DNA from 3 places in the Streptomyces sp. NBC_00878 genome. Region 3 is predicted to be linked to each of the others. Evidence: riboswitches for the same ligand, from Rfam matches in the RefSeq annotation. Region 3 holds a riboswitch; each other region holds the start of a gene.
The links. A riboswitch is a leader RNA that binds a small molecule or an ion and turns the genes downstream of it on or off. The one in region 3 is predicted to bind S-adenosylmethionine.
Positions count from the first base shown of each region.

Region 1: linked by a shared signal. The riboswitch ahead of OHA11_RS04020 (glutathione S-transferase C-terminal domain-containing protein) and the one ahead of thrC (threonine synthase) in region 3 are both predicted to bind S-adenosylmethionine.
Region 2: linked by a shared signal. The riboswitch ahead of OHA11_RS34705 (aminotransferase class V-fold PLP-dependent enzyme) and the one ahead of thrC (threonine synthase) in region 3 are both predicted to bind S-adenosylmethionine.

Region 1 is NZ_JAPEOK010000001.1:997,816-1,004,516, forward strand. It holds gene OHA11_RS04005 (NtaA/DmoA family FMN-dependent monooxygenase) at 1-1,411, opposite strand, end outside; gene OHA11_RS04010 (LLM class flavin-dependent oxidoreductase) at 1,434-2,714, opposite strand; gene OHA11_RS04015 (putative leader peptide) at 2,790-2,912, opposite strand; SAM riboswitch class IV at 3,137-3,283, shown strand; gene OHA11_RS04020 (glutathione S-transferase C-terminal domain-containing protein) at 3,504-4,340, shown strand; gene OHA11_RS04025 (tetratricopeptide repeat protein) at 4,471-6,701, shown strand, end outside.
Region 2 is NZ_JAPEOK010000001.1:8,005,330-8,012,030, forward strand. It holds gene OHA11_RS34695 (cytochrome bc complex cytochrome b subunit) at 1-556, shown strand, start outside; gene trpD (anthranilate phosphoribosyltransferase) at 727-1,791, shown strand; SAM riboswitch class IV at 1,970-2,086, shown strand; gene OHA11_RS34705 (aminotransferase class V-fold PLP-dependent enzyme) at 2,276-3,652, shown strand; partial or broken gene OHA11_RS34710 (two-component sensor histidine kinase) at 3,736-3,891, opposite strand; partial or broken gene OHA11_RS34715 (small secreted hydrophilic protein) at 3,892-4,124, opposite strand; gene OHA11_RS34720 (Lrp/AsnC family transcriptional regulator) at 4,215-4,496, opposite strand; gene OHA11_RS34725 (rhomboid family intramembrane serine protease) at 4,538-5,290, opposite strand; gene OHA11_RS34730 (hypothetical protein) at 5,448-5,687, shown strand; gene OHA11_RS34735 (NYN domain-containing protein) at 5,723-6,701, shown strand, end outside.
Region 3 is NZ_JAPEOK010000001.1:4,781,251-4,787,951, reverse strand. It holds gene otsB (trehalose-phosphatase) at 1-371, shown strand, start outside; gene OHA11_RS20160 (trehalose-6-phosphate synthase) at 473-1,882, opposite strand; gene OHA11_RS20155 (glucosyl-3-phosphoglycerate synthase) at 2,029-2,976, opposite strand; SAM riboswitch class I at 3,179-3,336, shown strand; gene thrC (threonine synthase) at 3,354-4,658, shown strand; gene OHA11_RS20145 (MoaD/ThiS family protein) at 4,781-5,056, shown strand; gene OHA11_RS20140 (cold-shock protein) at 5,513-5,719, shown strand; gene groL (chaperonin GroEL) at 6,100-6,701, shown strand, end outside.

The DNA of each region.
Region 1 (6,701 bases), 3.8 Mb from region 3:
TCAGATGACCACCGCCCACTCCCGCATGGGAATGGGCGTCGGCATCGGTGTTGGCATCGGCGTCGACATCGGGATGCGCCAGGCCCAGGTGGTCACGCAGGGTGGTGCCCTCGTACTCCGTACGGAACACTCCGCGCTCCTGGAGCAGCGGGACCACCGTGTCGGCGAACGCGTCGAGGCCGCCGGGGGTGATGTGCGGGACGAGGATGAAGCCGTCGCTGGCGTCGGCCTGGACGAAGTCGTCGATGGTGGCCGCGACCGTGGCCGGGGAACCGATGAAGGCCTGGCGGTTGCCGGTCTCGATGACCAGGTCGCGGATGGACCACTTGTTGGCGGCCGCGCGCTCCCGCCACTCGCGGGCGGTGGCCAGCGGGTCGCGGTACATCCGGACCTGGGCCCGGCCGCGCGCGACGGTGTGCTCGCCGAGGTCGGGGTCGATGTCGGGCAGCGGCCCGTCGGGGTCGTACGCGGACAGGTCGCGGTTCCAGACGAACTCCAGGTGCTTGATGGCGGTCGCCCCGCTGACCTGCTGCCGACGCACCTCGCGGGCCAGTTCCGCCGCTTCGGCGTCGGTGTCGCCGAGGACGAAGGTCGCGGCGGGCAGGATCAGCAGCTGGTCGGGCGTACGGCCGTAGCGGGCCAGGCGTGCCTTGACGTCCGTGTAGAACGCCTGGCCGTCCTGGAGTGTGGCGTACCGGCTGAAGATCGCGTCGGCACTGGAGGCGGCGAACTCGCGGCCTTCCTCGGAGTCGCCTGCCTGGAAGATCACCGGGCGGCCCTGCGGGGAGCGCGGGACGTTGAACTGCCCCTCGATGTCGAAGTGTTGGCCGTGGTGGACGAAGGCGCCGGCCTTCGCGTAGCGCAGGAAGGTGCCGGTGTCCGGGTCGGCGACGAGCTCGTCGCCGTGCCATGAGTCGAAGAGTTCGTTCGCGGTGGCCAGGAACTCCTTGGCCCGGGAGTAGCGCTCGTCCTGCGGGAGGAAACCGCCGCGGCGGAAGTTCTCGCCGGTGAAGGCGTCCCAGGAGGTGACGACGTTCCAGGCGGCGCGTCCGCCCGAGAGGTGGTCCAGGCTGGCGAACTGGCGGGCCACCTCATAGGGCTCGTTGAAGGTGGAGTTGATGGTGCCGGTCAGACCGAGGTGCTGGGTGACGGCGGCCAGCGCGGTGAGGACGGTGAAGGTGTCGGGTCGGCCGACGACGTCCAAGTCGTAGATCTTTCCGCCCTGTTCGCGCAGCCGCAGCCCTTCGGCGAGGAACAGGAAGTCGAACTTGGCGCGTTCGGCGGTCCGCGCGAAGTGCGCGAAGGAGCTGAACTCGATGTGGCTGCCGGCCTCCGGGTCGCTCCAGACGGTGGTGTTGTTGACGCCGGGGAAGTGGGCGGCCAGGTGGATCTGCTTCAGCGGCTTGCTCATGGTCCTGCGGTCTCCGTCCGGCTCAGGCGGTGGCGTTGGCAGCGGTGTTGGCGTTGGCAACGGCGTTGGCAACGGCGTTGGCAGCGGCGTTGGCGGCGTAACGGTTGACCGGGTGGGCGAGCCCGAGCAGTCCGCGCAGGGTGTCGGCCTCATAGGCGCGGCGGAAGACGCCCCGGCGCTGGAGTTCGGGGACCAGGCCCCGGGTGATGGCCGGCAGGTCGTGGCCGAGGACGGCGGGGCGCAGCCGGAAGCCGCTCAGCCCGGCCGACCGCAACTCCTGGAGCAGGTCGGCCAGCTGGGCGGGCGTGCCGGTGAAGACACGGGCATCGCTGGTGAACGGCTGTCCCGCGAGGGTGTCGAGGCGGTCCTTGCGGGCGGCCGCGGCGGCGGGGTCGTCGTCGAGGAAGACCACCAGGTCGCCGAAGAGGTGCAGGGGCTCGTCGGCGCGGCCCGCAACGGCCTGTTCGGCGCGGATCTCGGCGACGATCGCGCGGGCGTGGCCGGTGTCGCGCGGGGTGACGTAGCCGATGTCGGCGGAGCGGGCCACCAGCCGGTAGGGGACGGTCTGGTGCGCGAGGGCACTGACGACGGGCTGCCCCTGCGGCGGACGTGGGGTGATGGAGGGGCCCTTGACGCTGAAGTGCCTGCCCTCGAAGTCGATGTAGTGGAGCTTGTCGCGGTCGATGAAACGGCCGGTGGCCGCGTCCCGGATCTCGGCGTCGTCCTCCCAGCTGTCCCAGAGGCGACGCACGACCTCGACGTAGTCGGCCGTCTCGTCGAGGAGACCGGTCACCACGTCCTGCGTGGCCGGGCTGTCGTAGGCGTCCAGGCGGGGCAGCGTACGCCGGCCGAAGTGCGCCGCCTCGTTCTGTCGGGCCGTCAACTGCACGCGCAGACCCGCCCTGCCGGAGCTCACATAGTCGAGGGTGGCGATGGCCTTGGAGATGTGGAACGGCTCCGTGTGCGTGGCCACCACGGTTGGCACCAGACCTATATGGCGGGTCAACGGGGCGACACGGGCGGCGACGAGCACGGCGTCGAGTCGGCCGCGGACCTGGTCGATCCGCCCGTCCGGCTCGATGAAGTGCGAGGACTGCAGGCCGAGGCCGTCCTCGAAGGTCACGAGGTCGAGGAGACCGCGCTCGGCCTCGGCGACGAGATCGGCCCAGTACCGGGCGGTGAACAGTTCTTGCGGCCGGGCCACCGGTTCGCGCCAGGCGGCGGGGTGCCAGCCTGCGCCGTCGAGGGCCACGGCGAGGTGCAGGTGCGGTGAAGTGGGCAGGGCGGAGGGTGCTGAGGACACGAGAGGTGTGCCTTCCTGATCGACCGTACGAGGAGGCCGGCCCTCAGGGGAGGGCACGACCGCGGGGGCTACAGGTCAGGAGCAACAGAGCGCGCCGGCCACGCGCAGCAGGTCGATGTGCTGCCGGGAGTAGAGGCGTACGCGGTGGAGCGGAGCGGCCCTCGGGACGCTGTGGCGGGCCACGGTTCGCGCTCGCACGTGCGTCACCTCCGCCCTTCCGGCCCGGCCGACCGGGGTCCGGCCGACCTCGCTCTCGCGGGCCCTCGATCGGGCACCGTCTCGTCGTCAACGAGCACAACAGTACGGCTGTGCCTTTTCTTCCGGCGGCCGTCAGTTCGTGTCAGGAGGTTTATCGGCGGGATGCCCAGGTGCTGAGACGCAGTCTTGACGGTCCCGCGGAGCCCGCCAAGACTGACGGCGACGGTCACGATTGCCAGCGCCCGTCGTGCGGGGTTTGCCCCGTCCGTGCGGTCATCGGCCCCGGCCCGCTGGCAGGCAACCCTTCCACCGCGACGGGGTGCCCCGGGTGACGACCGGGTTCCGCCGGAGCGGCGGGACAAGCGTGGTCTCGCGTCTCGCGAGCCCCGACGGTGGGACCGGTGGGAATTGTCCAGGAAGTCCAGGAACGGCTTGACGAGGCGCTTGCACATCGACTTGTCGCGTGTCTCCAGCGCTTACTGATCCGCTACGCGTCCGACTGATCCGGACCTGTACGGCAGCGCAGTCACTCCGTTCCGCCACTGGCGCCCACGAGGCGGCCAGGGCCTCCGCGTTCCCCCCAGGAGAGTCATGCCCGAGACAGTTTCCCGCGGTTCCAGCACGGACACCTGCACGGCGGCGGCCTCCCGCACGGCCGCCTCCCGTTCAGCGGTCCCCGGCTGCTCACCCGTCCCCGGGGTGGCCGTCGGCGGCACGTCCGTCCCCCGTTCGGTCTCCCGTCCGGACCGCTTCCGCAGCCGCATCGGCGTCGGTCTCGCCGGTGGCTTCTACCCGGCGCCGCGCCGCTACCACCTCTACCTCTGCGAAACCTGTCCGCGTTCGCGGCGCATCGCGGTCGTCCTCGACCTGCTCGGTCTCAGGGACTCGCTCACGACCACGGTCCCGAAGCTCCCCGCCGAAACACCCCAGGGCTTCGCCTCACTGCGCGGAGCCTACGAAGCGACCTGGCACCGCTACGACGGTCCGCTCACCGCGCCCGCGCTGTGCGACCGCTGGAGCGGGCGCGTCGTCAGCAACCACACGCCCGACATCCTCCGCGACCTCGCCGGCCTGCTGGCCGACGCCGGGACGGATGGCGTGACCGATGGCGAGACCGACGCCGGGACCGATGGCGAGACCGATGGCGGGAGCGAAGGCGGGAGCGAAGGCGGGACCGATGGCGGAGCCAAGCCCGACGTCAGTGCCGACGGAGCCCGCCTGCCCGCGCTGGCTCGGCTCGACCGGCAACTCGCCCGCCACTCCTACGTGTTGGGCGATGAGCCCAGCATCGCGGACAGCGACATCTGGGTGACGCTCACACACCTCGACCACTTCGATGCGGCCTGCACGCTTTTTCCGTACCGCCACATCGAGGCGTACGTACGACGCCTCGCCCTTCACCCGGAGCTCTCCGGCGACCAGCTCTGAGCCGACGCCCACGGCCCGGAGGTGCGACAACTGCGCAGCACTGGGCCTGAATACGCCTTCCGGATATGCCGATCAGGGAGGTAAAGAAAGGGAATAGTGAGGGAATTGTAAAATTGGGGGCGGGGAGCGCATGCGCATTCAGGTACTCGGACCGGTCTGCGTCTGGCGGGAAGGCACCCGTCTCGACCTCGGTTCGCCCCAGCGCCGCGCGGTGCTCGCCCTGCTCGCCGTGTCCCGTGGACAGCAACTGCCGTTCTTCGGACTCGCGGACGCCCTGTGGGGCGAGCGCCCGCCGGCGACCGCGTCGAACGTGGTCCAGACCCACATCAAGCACCTGCGCCACCTGCTGGAGCCGGACCGGCAGCCCCGCGCCCGCAGCGCGGTGCTGCCCCGGCTCGGCGACGGCTACGCGCTGCGCGTCCCGTACGACGCCATCGATCTGCTGCGCTTCAGGGAACTGGTCGCCAACGCGGTGACCGTACGACGGGACGAGCAGGGCGGCGATCCGGAACGGGCCGCGGCGCTGCTGACCGACGCGCTCGGGCTGTGGCAGCAACCGCCCCTCGCGGACCTGCCCTTCCTCTCCGCGCACCCGGTTGTTGTCGCCCTCGCGGAGGAACGTCGGGGTGCCGTCGCCCAGTACGGCGATGCCATGATCGCGGCGGGCAGGTGCGCCGACGCGCTGGCCGTCCTGGAGGAGACCGCTGCCGCGCAGCCGCTGGACGAGGACGCCCAGGCCCGGCTCATCCGGGCCTACCAGGCCGTCGGGCGACGCGACCAGGCGGTCACCGTCTACCGGCGCAGCTGCCGTCGGCTGGCCGACGAACTCGGCGTCGACCCCGGCCCCGCACTGACCGAGGCCTACGCCGCCATGCTGCGCCGCCGCACCGGATCCTCCGCTCCCACTCCCGCTCCCATCCCCATCCCCATCCCCGGCTCCGGCCGCTCCGGCTCCGGCTCCGGCTCCGGCTCCGGCTCCGGCTCCGGCTCCGGCTCCGGCTCCGGCTCCGGGCACGTTCCCGTGCGCGACGCCGTCGGCGGCCCGGTCGCGAGGAGCGTCGCCGACGCGCTCCCCGCCCCTGTGTCCGTCCCTGCACCCCGGCATCCCGCGCGCCGATTACCCGCACAACTCCCCGCGGACGTACCGGACTTCGCCGGTCGTGACCCGGAACTGTCCACGCTGGACCAGTTGCTGGCCGCGGCGGCGGACAGTCCGACGGCCGGAGCCGTCTCGGTCGTCTCCGGTACGGCCGGGGTGGGCAAGACCGCACTGGCCGTCCACTGGGCGCATCGGACGCGGCGGCGGTTCCCCGACGGTCAGCTCTACGTCAACCTGCGTGGCTACGACCCGGACCGCCCCATGCCGCCCGGTGACGCCCTCACGCGGTTCCTCACCGTCCTCGGGGTGCGCGGTGACGCGATCCCACTCGATGTCGACGACCGCGCGAGCCGGTTCCGGACCGAGCTGGCCGACCGGCGGATGCTGCTGGTGCTCGACAACGCCCTGTCCGAGGAGCAGGTCCGCCCACTGCTTCCCGGTTCGCCGACCTGCGCCGTCCTGGTCACCAGCCGGGACAGCCTCGCCGGTCTGGTGGCCCTGCACGGCGCCCGCCGCGTCGGCCTGGGTCCGCTGCCGCCGCCCGACGCGGTCGCCCTGCTGCGTACGCTCGTCGGCGCGCGCGTCGACAGCGAGCCGGGCCCGGCCGCCGCCCTGGCCGAACAGTGCGCGCGTCTCCCGCTGGCGCTCCGGGTCGCGGCCGAACTCGCCGTCGCCCACCCGTCGTCGCGGTTGGCGGACCTGGTGGCGGAACTGGCCGACCAGCAACGGCGGCTCGACCTCCTGGACGCGGGCGGGGACCGGCGGGCGGCGGTGGAGGCGGTGCTCTCCTGGTCGTACGAGCGCCTCCCCGCCCCCGCCGCCCGCACCTTCCGCCTGCTGAGCCTGCACCCGGGCTCGGAGGCAGACGCCTACGCGGTCGCCGCGCTGATCGGCGAAGCGCAGGCCGAGGAGCGGGGCTCGGGGCCGGGCGCGAAACTGGGCGCGGAGTCGGTCCGTGCACCGGGCTACTGGTGGGGCGGCGCATCGAGCGACACACCGGACCAGGCACCGGGCGAGGCACGGGACAACAGACCGGGCCACACAACGGGCGGCGGCCCCAGCCACGCGCCAGGCCACAGGTCGGGCGGAGCATCGAGCAACGCACCGGACCAGGCACCGGGCGAGGCGCGCGACGAGAGACCGGGCCACGTGCCAGGCCGCGAGTCCGGCGGCGGCCCTGGCCACGCGCCGAGCCGTGCGCCGAGCCACGTGCCAGGCCAGGTGTCCGGCCCCGCGTCGGGGATCCGACCAGGTGACGAGCC
Region 2 (6,701 bases), 3.2 Mb from region 3:
CTGGATCACCGGGGACAAGCGCGAGCACCACATCCTGGACCGGCCGCGCAACGCCCCGACCCGTACGGCCTTCGGTGTCGCCTGGGTGACCGCCTACATGATCATGCTGATCGGCGGTGGCAACGACATCGTCGCGACGCACTTCCATCTGTCGATCAACTCGGTCACCTGGTTCGTCCGGATCGGGTTCTTCGTCGGACCGGTGCTCGCGTTCGTCGCCACCAAGCGGATCTGTCTCGGCCTCCAGCGCCGCGACAAGGACAAGGTGCTGCACGGCCGCGAGTCGGGCATCATCAAGCGCCTGCCGCACGGTGAGTTCGTCGAGATCCACGAGCCGCTCAGCCAGGAGGCGCTGCACACCCTCACGGCGCACGAGCAGTACGAGCCGGCCGCGATCGGCCCGGCGGTCGACGAGAACGGTGTCGAGCGCAAGGTGAAGGGCCCGCAGAAGTTGCGGGCGAAGCTCAGCAACGCGTACTTCGGCGAGGACAACCAGATCCCGAAGCCGACCGCTGAGGAGTACAAGGAGATCACGAGCGGCCACGGCCACCACTGATCTTCGACCTGTTCGCCACGGCAGGAGCCCCGTCCATTGCCCCGACGGGGCTCTTTGCCGTCCCCGGGGCTGGATAGGGTGGACCTGTTCCCGTACGAGCCACGAACTACGGGCGAAACCCACATCCCACAGGCGTCCCCATCGCGGGACGGACGACCCAGGAGCGGCATATGAGCGCTGTGACCCCCGCTGGAGGCGACACCGCGGCGGTCCGTTCCTGGCCCGCCCTGCTGAACGGCCTGCTGGACGGGCGCGACCTGAGCGCCGCCGACACCGCCTGGGCGATGGACCTGATCATGCGGGGCGAGGCGACCGACGCGCAGATCGCCGGGTTCGTGGTGGCGCTGCGGGCCAAGGGCGAGACCGTCGAGGAGATCACCGGGTTCGTCCAGGCGATGTACGAGCACGCGAACGTGATCGAGGTGCCCGGGGAGACCGTCGACATCGTCGGTACGGGTGGGGACGGGGCGAAGACCGTCAACATCTCCACCATGTCGGCGATCGTCATCGCGGGTACGGGCGCCAAGGTCGTCAAGCACGGCAACCGGGCCGCCTCCTCGGCCTCCGGGGCGTCCGACGTGCTGGAGAAGCTCGGGGTCAATCTGGAGCTGCCGACGCATCGGGTGGCAGCGGTCGCCGAGGCGGCCGGGATCACCTTCTGCTTCGCGGCGAAGTTCCATCCGGCGATGCGTCATGCGGGCGCCGCGCGTGGGCAGTTGGGGATCCGGACGGTGTTCAACGCGCTCGGTCCGCTGACCAATCCGGCGCGGGTGAAGGCGCAGGCCGTCGGGTGCGCCGACCCGCGGATGGCGCCGATCATGGCCGGTGTCTTCGCCGAGCGCGGCAACTCGTCGCTGGTCTTCCGCGGCGACGACGGGCTCGACGAGCTGACCACCACGGCCACGTCCCGGGTGTGGGTCGTACGGGACGGGAAGGTGCGCGAGGAGTCCTTCGATCCGCGTGACGTCGGGATCGAGCTGGTGCCGGTGGAGGCGCTGCGCGGGGCTGACGCCTCGTACAACGCGGATGTGGCCCGGCGGCTGCTGAACGGGGAGACCGGGCCCGTGCGGGACGCCGTGCTGCTGAACTCGGCGGCGGCGCTGGTGGCTCTGTCGCCCGGGGACGGGCCGCTCGCGGACCAGCTGGGGGCGGGGATGGTGAAGGCCGCGGCCGCGATCGACTCGGGGGCGGCGAAGGCGACGTTGGAGCGGTGGGTGGCGGCGACCAACGCGTAGCGGTTGCGGCGGGGGCTTTCTTCGCCCCCGCCGCCCCTATCCAGTCCCGTCACTTCTCGGGGGCTTCGCCCCCGAACTCCCCTTGCGCAGTTCCCCGCGCCCCTGAACCCGACCCCCGCCGTCCCGGTATCCGGACGGCGGGGTTGCGTCTGGATGATCGTGTGGCAAGATGCTGGCAGGTCATGAGCGACAGCCATCAGGCCCCGGCCGGCTGTCCGGCAACCCTCCGTCCGTGGCGGGGTGCCCCGGGTGAAGACCAGGTCGTAGGCAGTGAGGTCTACGGCAAGCGCGGACCCCTCGCCCTCTTTTGAGTGGACACAGCCCAGGGGTCCTGGTCGTTCGAGGGAGCCTTCTGTGAGCCAGCGAATGCGATAGGGCGTCGAGCCCCGCCTCCGCACACCCCTTTTCACCTTCACCCACGCTTGAGCCGTACCCAGTCGTACCCGCTCGCGTGGTGTTCCCGCCTGCCTCACAGGAGTTCGCCATGTCTGTTTCCACCGCTGCCGCCGCCGACCGGTCCGTCTGCCGTGACACCTCCGGCTCCCTGCCCGTGCTGGGACGGGACGTCACCGTCCCGCTCGTCACCGGCGGTGAGGTCACCTACGCCGCGCTCGACTACGCCGCCAGCGCCCCGGCCCTCCAGCGGGTGTGGGACGACGTGGCCGCGTACGCCCCGTACTACGGGAGCGTGCACCGGGGGGCCGGTTACCTCTCCCAGCTGTCCACCGACCTCTTCGAGAACGCCCGCCGCACCGTCGAGGAGTTCCTCGACTGCCGGGACGGTGACCAGGTCGTCTTCACCCGGTCCACCACCGACTCGCTCAACCTCCTCGCCGCGGCGCTCCCCGCCGACTGCCAGGTCTTCGTCTTCGAGACCGAGCATCACGCCTCCCTGCTGCCGTGGCGGGACGCCCGCGTCACCTACCTCAACGCCCCGCGCACCCCGGGCGAGGCCGTCGCGACGCTGGAGCGGGCGCTCGCCGAGCGGGATCCCCACGGGCCGGCGCTCGTGTGCGTCACCGGCGCGTCGAACGTCACCGGCGAGCTGTGGCCCGTACGGGAACTCGCCGCCGCCGCACACACGCACGGCGCCCGGATCGTGCTCGACGCCGCCCAGCTCGCGCCCCACCACCCCGTGTCCGTACGGGAGTTGGACGTCGACTGGGTCGCCTTCTCCGGTCACAAGCTGTACGCGCCCTTCGGCTCGGGTGTCCTCGCCGGACGTGCCGACTGGCTGACCGCGGCCGAGCCGTACCTCGCGGGCGGGGGCGCCTCGCGGAAGGTCTCGCGGCGGGTGGACGGCGGCGTCGACGTCGAGTGGCACGAGGGCGCCGCACGGCACGAGGCCGGGTCGCCCAACGTCATCGGCGCCTACTCCATCGCCTCCGCCTGCAAGGCCCTCACCGAGGCCGGCTTCGACACGCTGGTCGCCCGCGAGCAGCACCTGATCGACACAGTACGGACCGGTCTCGCCGAGGTGCCCGAGGTGCGCGTCCTCTCCCTCTTCGGCGCCGACGCGCCCCGCGTCGGCGTCATCTCCTTCGTCGTCGAGGGCTGGAACAGCTCGCACTTCGCCGCCGCGCTCTCCGCCGAGTACGGCATCGGGGTGCGGGACGGTCTGTTCTGCGCGCACCCGCTCGTGCGCACGCTGCTCGGCAGCGACCCGCAGTCCCAGGGCGAGTGCGGTGCCCCCGAGGCGGCGCCCGGCGAGAAGTCGCTCAACGCCATTCGGGTCAGCTTCGGGGCGGGGACGCCGGACGAGCACGTCGAGCGGTTCGTCCGGGCCGTCAAGGAACTGGTCCGGGACGGCGCGAAGTGGAACTACCGCACGGTGGAAGGGCGTTGCGTCCCGGCCGTGTGACCGGCAGGTCGGACGCGGCGTACGCCCAGGTCGAGGGCGGCACGGATCAGCTCGCCGACGACGTCCCCGGCGCCCGCGAGCGGCCCCGTCAGCTCCTCGTCGGGATCGGCGTACTGCCGTTCCAGGAAGACCCTGAGCAGCCGTGCCGGGTCCGTGAACGGCGGCCCGGTCTCCGGTTCCACCCCCCGTTCCTCGAAGTTCGCGAACTCGCCCGCCTCCTGGGCGAGCAGACCGCTGACGTCATCGTCGTCACTGACCGGAGGCCGCGACACGACCTCGTCACTCGGCGTCGGCGCGGGTGTCGTGGCCGCGGGTGTCGTGGGCGTCGCCGAGGGCGACCCGCTTCCAGCTCCACCGTGGGCGGCGCCTTCGGAGCCTCCGGACTGTCGGTCAGGGCGTAACCGGTGGCGGCGATCCCCAGCGGAATCACCACGACGGCGGCGAGCGCCGCCATCCGGTGAGAGAAAACCATGGGGGGATCCTGTACGCGGTACAGGGCGGCCAGGACGAGCGCCGGATGAAGAACCCTTCATCCGGGGTTCGACGACGCAGCACGGCCGAGCTAGTTGTCCAGCCCGATGGCGAACGCGGCCTCAAGATCATGCTGGGAGTACGTACGGAACGCCACATGCGTGTCCGTCCCCTGCACCCCCGGAATCTTGCTGATCATCCCGGGAATCACATCGGCCAGATCGTCATGGGCCTTCACCCGGACCATGGCGATCAAGTCATACGTACCGGTAACGGAAAAAACCTCGCTGACACTGTCCAGCGCGGCGATCGACTCCGCGATCTCGGGGATCCGGTCCACGCTGGTCTTGATGAGCACGATCGCGGTGATCACGGCTGGTTTTCTCCCTCGGTGGCCATGGCTGGGTTTTCACCTTACTCAGCCTCGCGCCCGGGAGTCTTTTCGGCCGGGGGTCCGGGGGTTGTCCCCCGGGAGAACACAGCAGCCGTACGCCCATAGCGCACCCACGCGTACAGGAACCCCGCCGAGAACCCCAGCAAATGCGCCAGGTACGCCACCGCCGGCCCGTGGGTCGCGCGGCTCGCCGCCATCCACTGGAGGGACACCCAGAAGGGCAGGACCACCCAGGCCGGGAATCGCAGCGGCAGGAAGAAGAGGAACGGAAAGAGACTGGTCACCCGGGCTTTGGGGAACAGGTAGAGGAACGCGCCGAGGACTGCGGAGATCGCCCCGGAAGCGCCGACCAGCGTCTGCGCGGAGTCCGAGTGGGCCGCCGCGTAGCCGAACAGGGCGAGATAGCCGCAGCCCACATAGAAGAGGGCGAACTCGAAGTGGCCCATCCTCTCCTCGGCCATCGCCCCGAAGACATAGAGGAAAAGCATGTTCCCCAGCAGATGCAGCCAGCTGCCGTGCACGAAGAGGGCGGTGGCCGGGGTGGCGGCGGCCCGCAGCGTCCACTCGAACAGTTCGACGGGCACCACACCCCAGCGCTCGAAGTAGGCCCGCTGCGCGGAAAGGAGCTGGTCACCGGTGCCGTACGTGGGGCTGAGGCCCGAGAGCGGACCGATCACGAAGATCAGGCAGCACAGGGCGATCAGTCCGTAGGTCACCGGAGCGGACTGACTCCGGACCGCCTTGCCGACGGTCGTACCCCAGTTGCCGATCATGGAACAGAGCATGACGTAACGGGACCGAAGCGCACAGAGCGCCTCGCCGCTCCCGGTGGACGGGCGTCGAGTACCCGCCAGGCCGTAGGGTTACGAGCCACACGCTCCAGGGAAGCTGGTGCGGCATGGAGACTCAGGAAAGAGAGCGACTGCCACGATGACGGTTCCCCTGCCGACCGCCGAGACCCGGTGGCGCTGCACGCTCTGCGGCAACCTCACGCGCTTCGACGTGACCCGTTCGTCGAAGGTCGTCGAGTACGTGCACCTGGACCTGGCCGGGGAGCCGAAGATCGAGGAGCGCGAGGTGGTCAGTGAGACCATCGAGTCAGTGCGCTGTCGCTGGTGCAACGCGATGGATCAGGTGGAACTGGTGGACAGGCCGGGCGCCGGCTCCTGACAGGAGCGGGCCCCGCACGGACGATGGGGTGAAGGATGGTGGAGACCGCAGGTGGGGAGCCGGACGACGGCGCCGCCGAGGTGCTCGACCGTCCGCTGCCCGACGGCGTGCGGCGCAGGGTCGTACAGATCGTCTCGGACGGCTTCGGCGGGCTGACCGTGGCCGAATTGCCTACGCAACTGCGGCAGTACGCCCGGTTCGCCCCCAATCGTCGCGCCAAGTTCGCGGGCAACGCGATGGCGGCGGCGCTGGAGACGGATCCGCTCTTCAGGCAGCGCATCGCCGAGAAGCTCAGAGAGGCCCAGTCGGAGCTGACCGGAGCCCTCGACTCCGGCTCGCCGCCCCCGGCCGCGGACCCGCTGGACGTGGCGGCCGCGGCCTATGTGCTGCGGCCCCCGGGCTGGGTGAAACTCGTGACCGCCGCGGGCGAGGAGGCCCTGCGGGCGGACGCCGAGCGCGCCGACGAGGAGACCCGGGCCGAGCTGGACCGGCTGCGCGAGGAGCTCGCCGAGGCGCGCGGCCAGACCCGTGTCGAGACGGAGCGGCTGCGGGCGGAGCTGGAGTCGGCGAAGAAGGAAGCCGAATCGCTTCACCGCAAGCTGCGCGGTGCCCTCAGTGACGTCAAACGCGGCGAGGCGGCCCTGCGCAAGCTGCGGGGCGAGATGGAGTCCGTCCGCGGTGAGGGGCAGGGCCAGGTGTCCGCGGCCGAGAGCGAGACCCGGCGGCTCAAGGCAAGGCTGAGCGAGGTCGAGGCCACCCTGGAGGCCACCCGCCGCGCGGCTCGTGAGGGGCGCAGCGTCGAGGACATGCGCGTACGGCTGCTCCTTGACACCGTGCTCGACGCGGCCCAGGGGCTGCGGCGCGAACTCGCCCTGCCGCCCGTGTCGGTGCGGCCCGCGGAGACCGTGGACGCGGTCGAACCGGGACGGATGACGCCCAAGGACATCGCGGCCCGCGCGCTGTCCGAAAACGATCCGGCGATCCTCGACCAGTTGCTCGCGCTGCCGCAGGCGC
Region 3 (6,701 bases):
AGGACCCCCAGGCCGCGTTCGAGGCCCTCCGCGAACCCCTCGCCGAGCTCGCCACCCGCCACGGTCTGATCGTCGAGCCGGGGAGAATGGTGCTGGAACTGCGCCCGCCCGGCATGGACAAGGGCGTCGCCCTCAGCGAGTACGTACGGGACGTCGGCGCCGAGTCGGTCATGTACTGCGGCGACGACCTCGGCGACCTCCCCGCCTTCGCCGCCGTCGAAAAACTCCGCACCGAGGGCGTACCGGGCGTCCTCGTATGCAGCGGCAGCAACGAGGTGACGGAACTGTCCGACCGAGCGGACTTGGTGGTGGACGGCCCGGAGGGGGTGGTACGCCTACTGGCGGCACTGGCGACGAAGCTGGCCCCGTGAGCTTTTGAGGGGCGCGGGGCTGTGACATTTGCGGCTCCGCCGCGGGGCGCGACCAGCCACAACGGACCCGCACGGTCCGAGCAACCCGCGGCAGCGCAGCGCTACGCCTCCAGCGCCTGAAGCTGGTCCAAGAACCACTGCGCCGGAGGCAAAGCCGTCCCGGCGACAGCCAACCGCTTCGCCCTCTCGGCCCGCTCACTCACCGGCATGGCCAGCGCCGCGTACAACGCGTCCGCCGTGCCCGACACGTCGTACGGGTTCACCACGATCGCGTCCTCGCCCAGTTCCTCGTACGCCCCCGCCTCCCGGGACAGCACCAGCACGCACCCGTCGTCCGACACGAGCGGCATCTCCTTGGCGACGAGGTTCATGCCGTCCCGGATGGGGTTCACCAGGGCCACGTCCGCCAGCCGGTAGGCCGCGAGGGAGCGGGCGAAGTCGTCCTTGAGGTTCAGCAGGACCGGGGTCCAACCCGGCGTCCCGTACTGGGAGTTGATCTCGTCGGTGACGCGCTGCACCTCGGCCATGTAGTCGCGGTAGACCGCCAGGTCCTGGCGCGACGGGTACGCGAAGGCGACATGCACCACGCGCTCGCGCAACTCCGGCCGGTCCGCCAGCAGTTCCCGGTACGCCAGCAGCCCGCGCACGATGTTCTTGGACAGCTCGGTCCGGTCCACCCGCACGATCGTCCGGCGGGCGCGGCCGTCGGGGTCCGTGCCGATCTGCTCCCGCAGGGTCGCCATCCGCTCGTCCACGTCGGGCCGGTGCGAGCGCTCGCGCAGGAAGTCCGCGTCGACCCCGAGGCCGTGCACCCCGATGCGGGTCCCGGACGGAATCCCCGGACCCAGTACGGCGTGACAGCAGTCCGTGAACGCGTCCGCCCACCGCTGGGTGAGGAACGCGGCCCGGTCGGCCCCGAGGATCCCGCCGAGTACCTTCGCCGCGATGTCGTCCGGCAGCAGCCGGAAGTACTCCGGTGGCGCCCACGGCGTGTGCGAGAAGTGCCCGATCCGCAGGTCGGGGCGGAGTTCGCGGAGCATCCGCGGGACGAGGGTCAGGTGGTAGTCCTGTACGAGGACGGCCGCGCCCTCCGCCGCCTCCTCGGCGAGCGCTTCGGCGAAGGCGTGGTTGTACGTCTCGAACGCCGCCCACTGCCGCCGGAACTCGGCGTCGAAGACCGGCTCCAGGGGGGTCTGGTAGAGCATGTGGTGGACGAACCACAGCGCGGAGTTGGCGATGCCGTTGTACGCGGCGGCATGCGTGTCGGCGTCGATGTCGAGCATGCGTACGCCGTCTTCGCCCACCCCGCGTCGTACCGCCTCGCGGTCGCCGTCGCCGAGGGCCGAGCACACCCACAGGGCGCCCGCGTCCGGGCCGATCGCGGAGAGACCGGACACGAGGCCGCCGCCGCCGCGCTTGGCGGTGAGCGCCCCGGTCTCGTCCTGGGTGTACGAGACCGGGCCGCGATTGGAGGCGACCAGGATGGTGTGGGTGCCGCGGGTGGAGACCATGCCTCGAAATCTAGCCCCCGGCGGAAACGCTCAAACGTTCCCACCCGCCGTATACGGGAGGCTGTACGCCGCCCGACCGCCGGTGGGAGCCGGTCCCGCCCCGCGGCGGAGCGGTGAATGTCACAGCCCCGCGCCCCCGAAAAGGCCTACGCCGCCTTCCGTTCCACGTACTCCTCGATCTCCGCCATCGGCGGCCTCTCCTCCATGTCCACCGAGTACGTGCGCGGCTCGAAGCCGTGCTCGCCGCGTTCGAACTGGGTCAGGGACGGGCGGATCATGTGGCCGCGGGCCAGGCGGAGCTGGGCCGTGCGGTAGATCGCGGCGGACATGCGGCCCAGGGCCTGGCCGTCCTGGTGGCGGTGTTTGCGGACGCCGACGTCGACCTGGGCCAGGGCGTCCAGGCCCACCAGGTGCAGCGCGTCGACCAGCATGCCCAGCTCCACGCCGTATCCGACGGGGAACGGGAGCTGTTCGAGGAGGGAGCGGCGGGCCGCGTACTCCCCGCCCAGCGGCTGGACGAAGCCGGCCAGCTGCGGCCAGTGCATGTTCAGGATCGGACGGGCCATGAGTTCCGTCACCCGACCCCCCTGACCTGCGGCGGAGCCCAGCGGTCGGTCGTACATCGCCTTGACGAGGTCCACGCCCGGGTCGGTCAGCAGCGGGCCGACGATCCCGGAGACGAAGTCGGCCGAGAACTCCTTCAGGTCCGCGTCGACGAAGGCGACGATGTCCCCGCTGGTGACGAGGAGCGAGCGCCACAGCACCTCGCCCTTGCCGGGGACGGCCGGCAGCCGGGGCAGGATCTCGTCCCGGTGCACGACACGGGCACCCGCGTCGGCGGCGACCTCGGAGGTACGGTCCGTCGAGCCCGAGTCGATCACCACGATCTCGTCGACGAGCGGCACCTTCCTGGTCATCAGCTCACGGCGGATGATCGCGACGATCTCGCCGACGGTCTCCTCCTCGTTGAGCGCGGGCAGTACGACACTCACCGTGGAGCCATTGGCACGCTTCGCGGCGATGAGTTGCTTGAGCGGGCGGTCCTCGACGGACCAGGAGCGCGTGCTCAGCCAGCGCTCGACGTCTTCCAGCACGTGCGGCTCTCCCTTGCGTTCTTTGGGATGCGTGTGCCCGGCGCGAGGCACTGTCGGGTGCGTCACTGTCATCTCGCGGTTCGGACGGCTCTCTCCACCATCCAGGCCTTCGGTTACAGTCTTGAACAACGCTGATGACCATCGCATGTCGGGGGTCGTTGCGTGCACAACCAAAACCAGAGCCAGAACCACAACTGAATACCGCTCATCCAGAGGGGCAGAGGGATACGGCCCGTTGAAGCCCCGGCAACCCTCCAGCCGGTCTCGTCCTGATCATCGTCGATCAGCGCAGCGAGGCTCCCGGCTAGGGAAGGTGCCAAATCCGTCTCACGGCGAAGTGCGTCGTGAGGAAGATGAGGAGAAAGGGCCTCGCCTCCATGGCTGCGCAGACAGTTGCAAGCACCACGAACTCCACCCCCGCCGCGAACTCCGTCGACCTGGGCCCGGCTGCCGCGCTTTCCTGCCGCGAATGCGGCCACCGCGTGCCGCTCGGTCCGGTCTTCGCCTGCGAGGAGTGTTTCGGCCCGCTGGAGATCGCGTACGACTTCTCGGCGTACGACACCGAGGAGCTCCGCAAGCGGATCGAAGCGGGACCCGCGAACATCTGGCGGTACGCGCCGCTGCTGCCCGTCCCCGCGGACGTGGCCGACAAGCCCAACATCAACCCCGGCTGGACCAAGCTCGTCCAGGCCGACAACCTGGCGCGCGAGCTGGGTGTCGAGGCCGGCAAGCTCTTCGTCAAGGACGACTCCGGCAACCCGACGCACTCCTTCAAGGACCGGGTCGTCGCCCAGGCGCTGGAGGCCGCGCGTGCCTTCGGCTTCACCACCCTCTCCTGCTCCTCCACCGGCAACCTCGCCGGCGCGGTGGGCGCCGCCGCCGCGCGCGCCGGTTTCCGGTCCTGCGTGTTCATCCCGCACGACCTGGAGCAGGGCAAGGTCGTCATGGCCGCGGTCTACGGCGGCGAGCTCGTCGGCATCGAGGGCAACTACGACGACGTGAACCGTTTCTGCTCCGAGCTGATCGGCGACCCGGCCGGCGAGGGCTGGGGCTTCGTCAACGTCAACCTGCGGCCGTACTACGCGGAGGGGTCCAAGACCCTGGCGTACGAGATCTGTGAGCAGCTCGGCTGGCAGCTGCCGGACCAGCTGGTCGTGCCGATCGCCTCCGGCTCGCAGCTCACGAAGATCGACAAGGGGCTCCAGGAGCTGATCAAGCTCGGGCTCGTCGAGGACAAGCCGTACAAGATCTTCGGTGCGCAGGCCGAGGGCTGCTCGCCGGTGTCCGTGGCGTACAAGGCCGGGCACGACGTCGTACGGCCGCAGAAGCCGAACACGATCGCGAAGTCGCTCGCGATCGGAAACCCGGCGGATGGTCCTTACGTTCTCGATATCGCCCGGCGTACGGGTGGGGCCGTCGAGGACGTGAACGACGAGCAGGTGGTCGACGCGATCAAGTTGCTGGCGCGGACCGAGGGGATCTTTGCGGAGACCGCTGGTGGTGTGACGGTGGGGGTGGCGAAGAAGCTGATCGAGAATGGGCTGCTGGATCCGAGTCTGACGACTGTCGTCCTCAATACCGGGGATGGTCTGAAGACCTTGGACGCGGTCGCTTCCGACACGGGGCTGACCGCGACGATCCGGCCGAACCTGGATTCCTTCCGTGAAGCTGGGCTCGGCTAGTCGTTGTTCCTTCGCTGCGGGCGCGTGGGGGCTGGTCGCGCAGTTCCCCGCGCCCCCAAAAAAGACTGCGCAGTTCCCCGCGCCCCTGAAGGGGCCACCCACTCCGACGGAGGTCTAACCCCATGAGCGTCAACGTTCGTATCCCCACCATTCTGCGTACCTACACGGGCGGCAAGGCCGAGGTTTCTGCCGAGGGTGGGACTCTCGGCGCGGTCATCGCCGATCTGGAGAAGAACCACGCCGGGATCGCGGCCCGGGTTCTGGACGACCAGGGGCAGCTGCGGCGGTTCGTCAACGTGTACGTGAACGACGACGACGTCCGCTTCGAGCAGGGGCTGGAGACGGCCACGCCGGACGGGGTCGGGGTGTCGATCATCCCCGCCGTCGCCGGCGGCTGACCAGCGGGCGCGGTGCCGATGACTGATCATTACCGTCGGTAACTGTGATTACTGAGAGTTCACCGAATTGCCCCCTCCGTAAGAGAAGCGGAAGGGGCAATTCTGTATGGTTGAGCGGGGTACAGTTGGGGAAGCTGCTTCGATCCGCATGCCAGGCGCATATAAGTTCCCGCCCGAAGCCCGACAAGAAGTAGCCAAAGTGCCCCGCCTTTTTGAGCCGTTTATGGCATTTATGGGGCCCGACTTGCCCTGAATCTTCGTGAATTCTTCGCATATTCCCGATCGGTCACGCCCGGAATTCTCGTCGGATTGACCTGTTGCAGAGGGCAGTTGGACGGATACATTCGGCCGCGGTCGACGCGTTCCGGCGCACACCCCCAACCGTTGGGGGGTGAGGTCTGACCCGGATCCGCGAAGTGCGGGTCTGTGCAAGGGCCAGTAATAGGGGAGTTAGGCATGGCTCAGGGCACCGTCAAATGGTTCAACGCGGAGAAGGGGTACGGCTTCATCGCGGTCGACGGTGGTGCGGATGTTTTCGTCCACTACAGCGCGATTCAGATGGACGGCTACCGCACCCTGGAAGAGGGTCAGCGGGTCGATTTTGAGATCTCGCAAGGCCAGAAGGGGCCGCAGGCGGACATGGTCCGACTGGCGACCGGCTGAAGCACGCGCCGACTTACTGCAGCGACGTTCTTCTTTCGAAGGGCTCGTACCTCCGGGTGCGGGCCCTTCGGTATGTCCGCGTGACGCCCTCACGGCGGCAGGCTCCCCCTCTCCTCCCCACCTCCTGCCCCCTCCCGTCCTCCTCCTGCCCTCTCCCCCCACCGGCTCTCACCTGCGGATCATCCTGAGCCGCTTGCACTCGCATGGGTCGAGTGCTAATCATTGGCGTTAGCACTCTGAAGGTGAGAGTGATAACGAGGACCGGGTCGGTGAGGCCCGCAGGCCGGGTGGGGCAAGGAACCACGAGGTCGGCAGGCCGTCCGTCGCGGGCGCGGGCGCGGTCCTGGAGATTCCACCCCAGTCCGGGAGGACCACTTCACATGGCCAAGATCATCGCGTTCGACGAGGAGGCACGGCGCGGTCTCGAGCGCGGGATGAACCAGCTCGCCGACGCCGTAAAGGTCACCCTCGGTCCCAAGGGTCGCAACGTCGTCCTCGAGAAGAAGTGGGGCGCCCCCACGATCACCAACGATGGTGTGTCCATCGCCAAGGAGATCGAGCTCGAGGACCCGTACGAGAAGATCGGCGCCGAGCTGGTCAAGGAAGTCGCCAAGAAGACGGACGACGTCGCCGGTGACGGTACGACCACTGCGACCGTTCTCGCCCAGGCGCTCGTCCGCGAGGGCCTGCGCAACGTGGCCGCGGGTGCCAACCCGATGGCTCTCAAGCGCGGTATCGAGAAGGCCGTCGAGGCCGTCTCCGGTGCTCTCCTTGAGCAGGCCAAGGATGTCGAGACCAAGGAGCAGATCGCTTCGACGGCCTCCATCTCCGCCGCCGACACCCAGATCGGCGAGCTCATCGCCGAGGCGATGGACAAGGTCGGCAAGGAAGGCGTCATCACCGTCGAGGAGTCCCAGACCTTCGGTCTGGAGCTGGAGCTCACCGAGGGTATGCGCTTCGACAAGGGCTACATCTCGGCGTA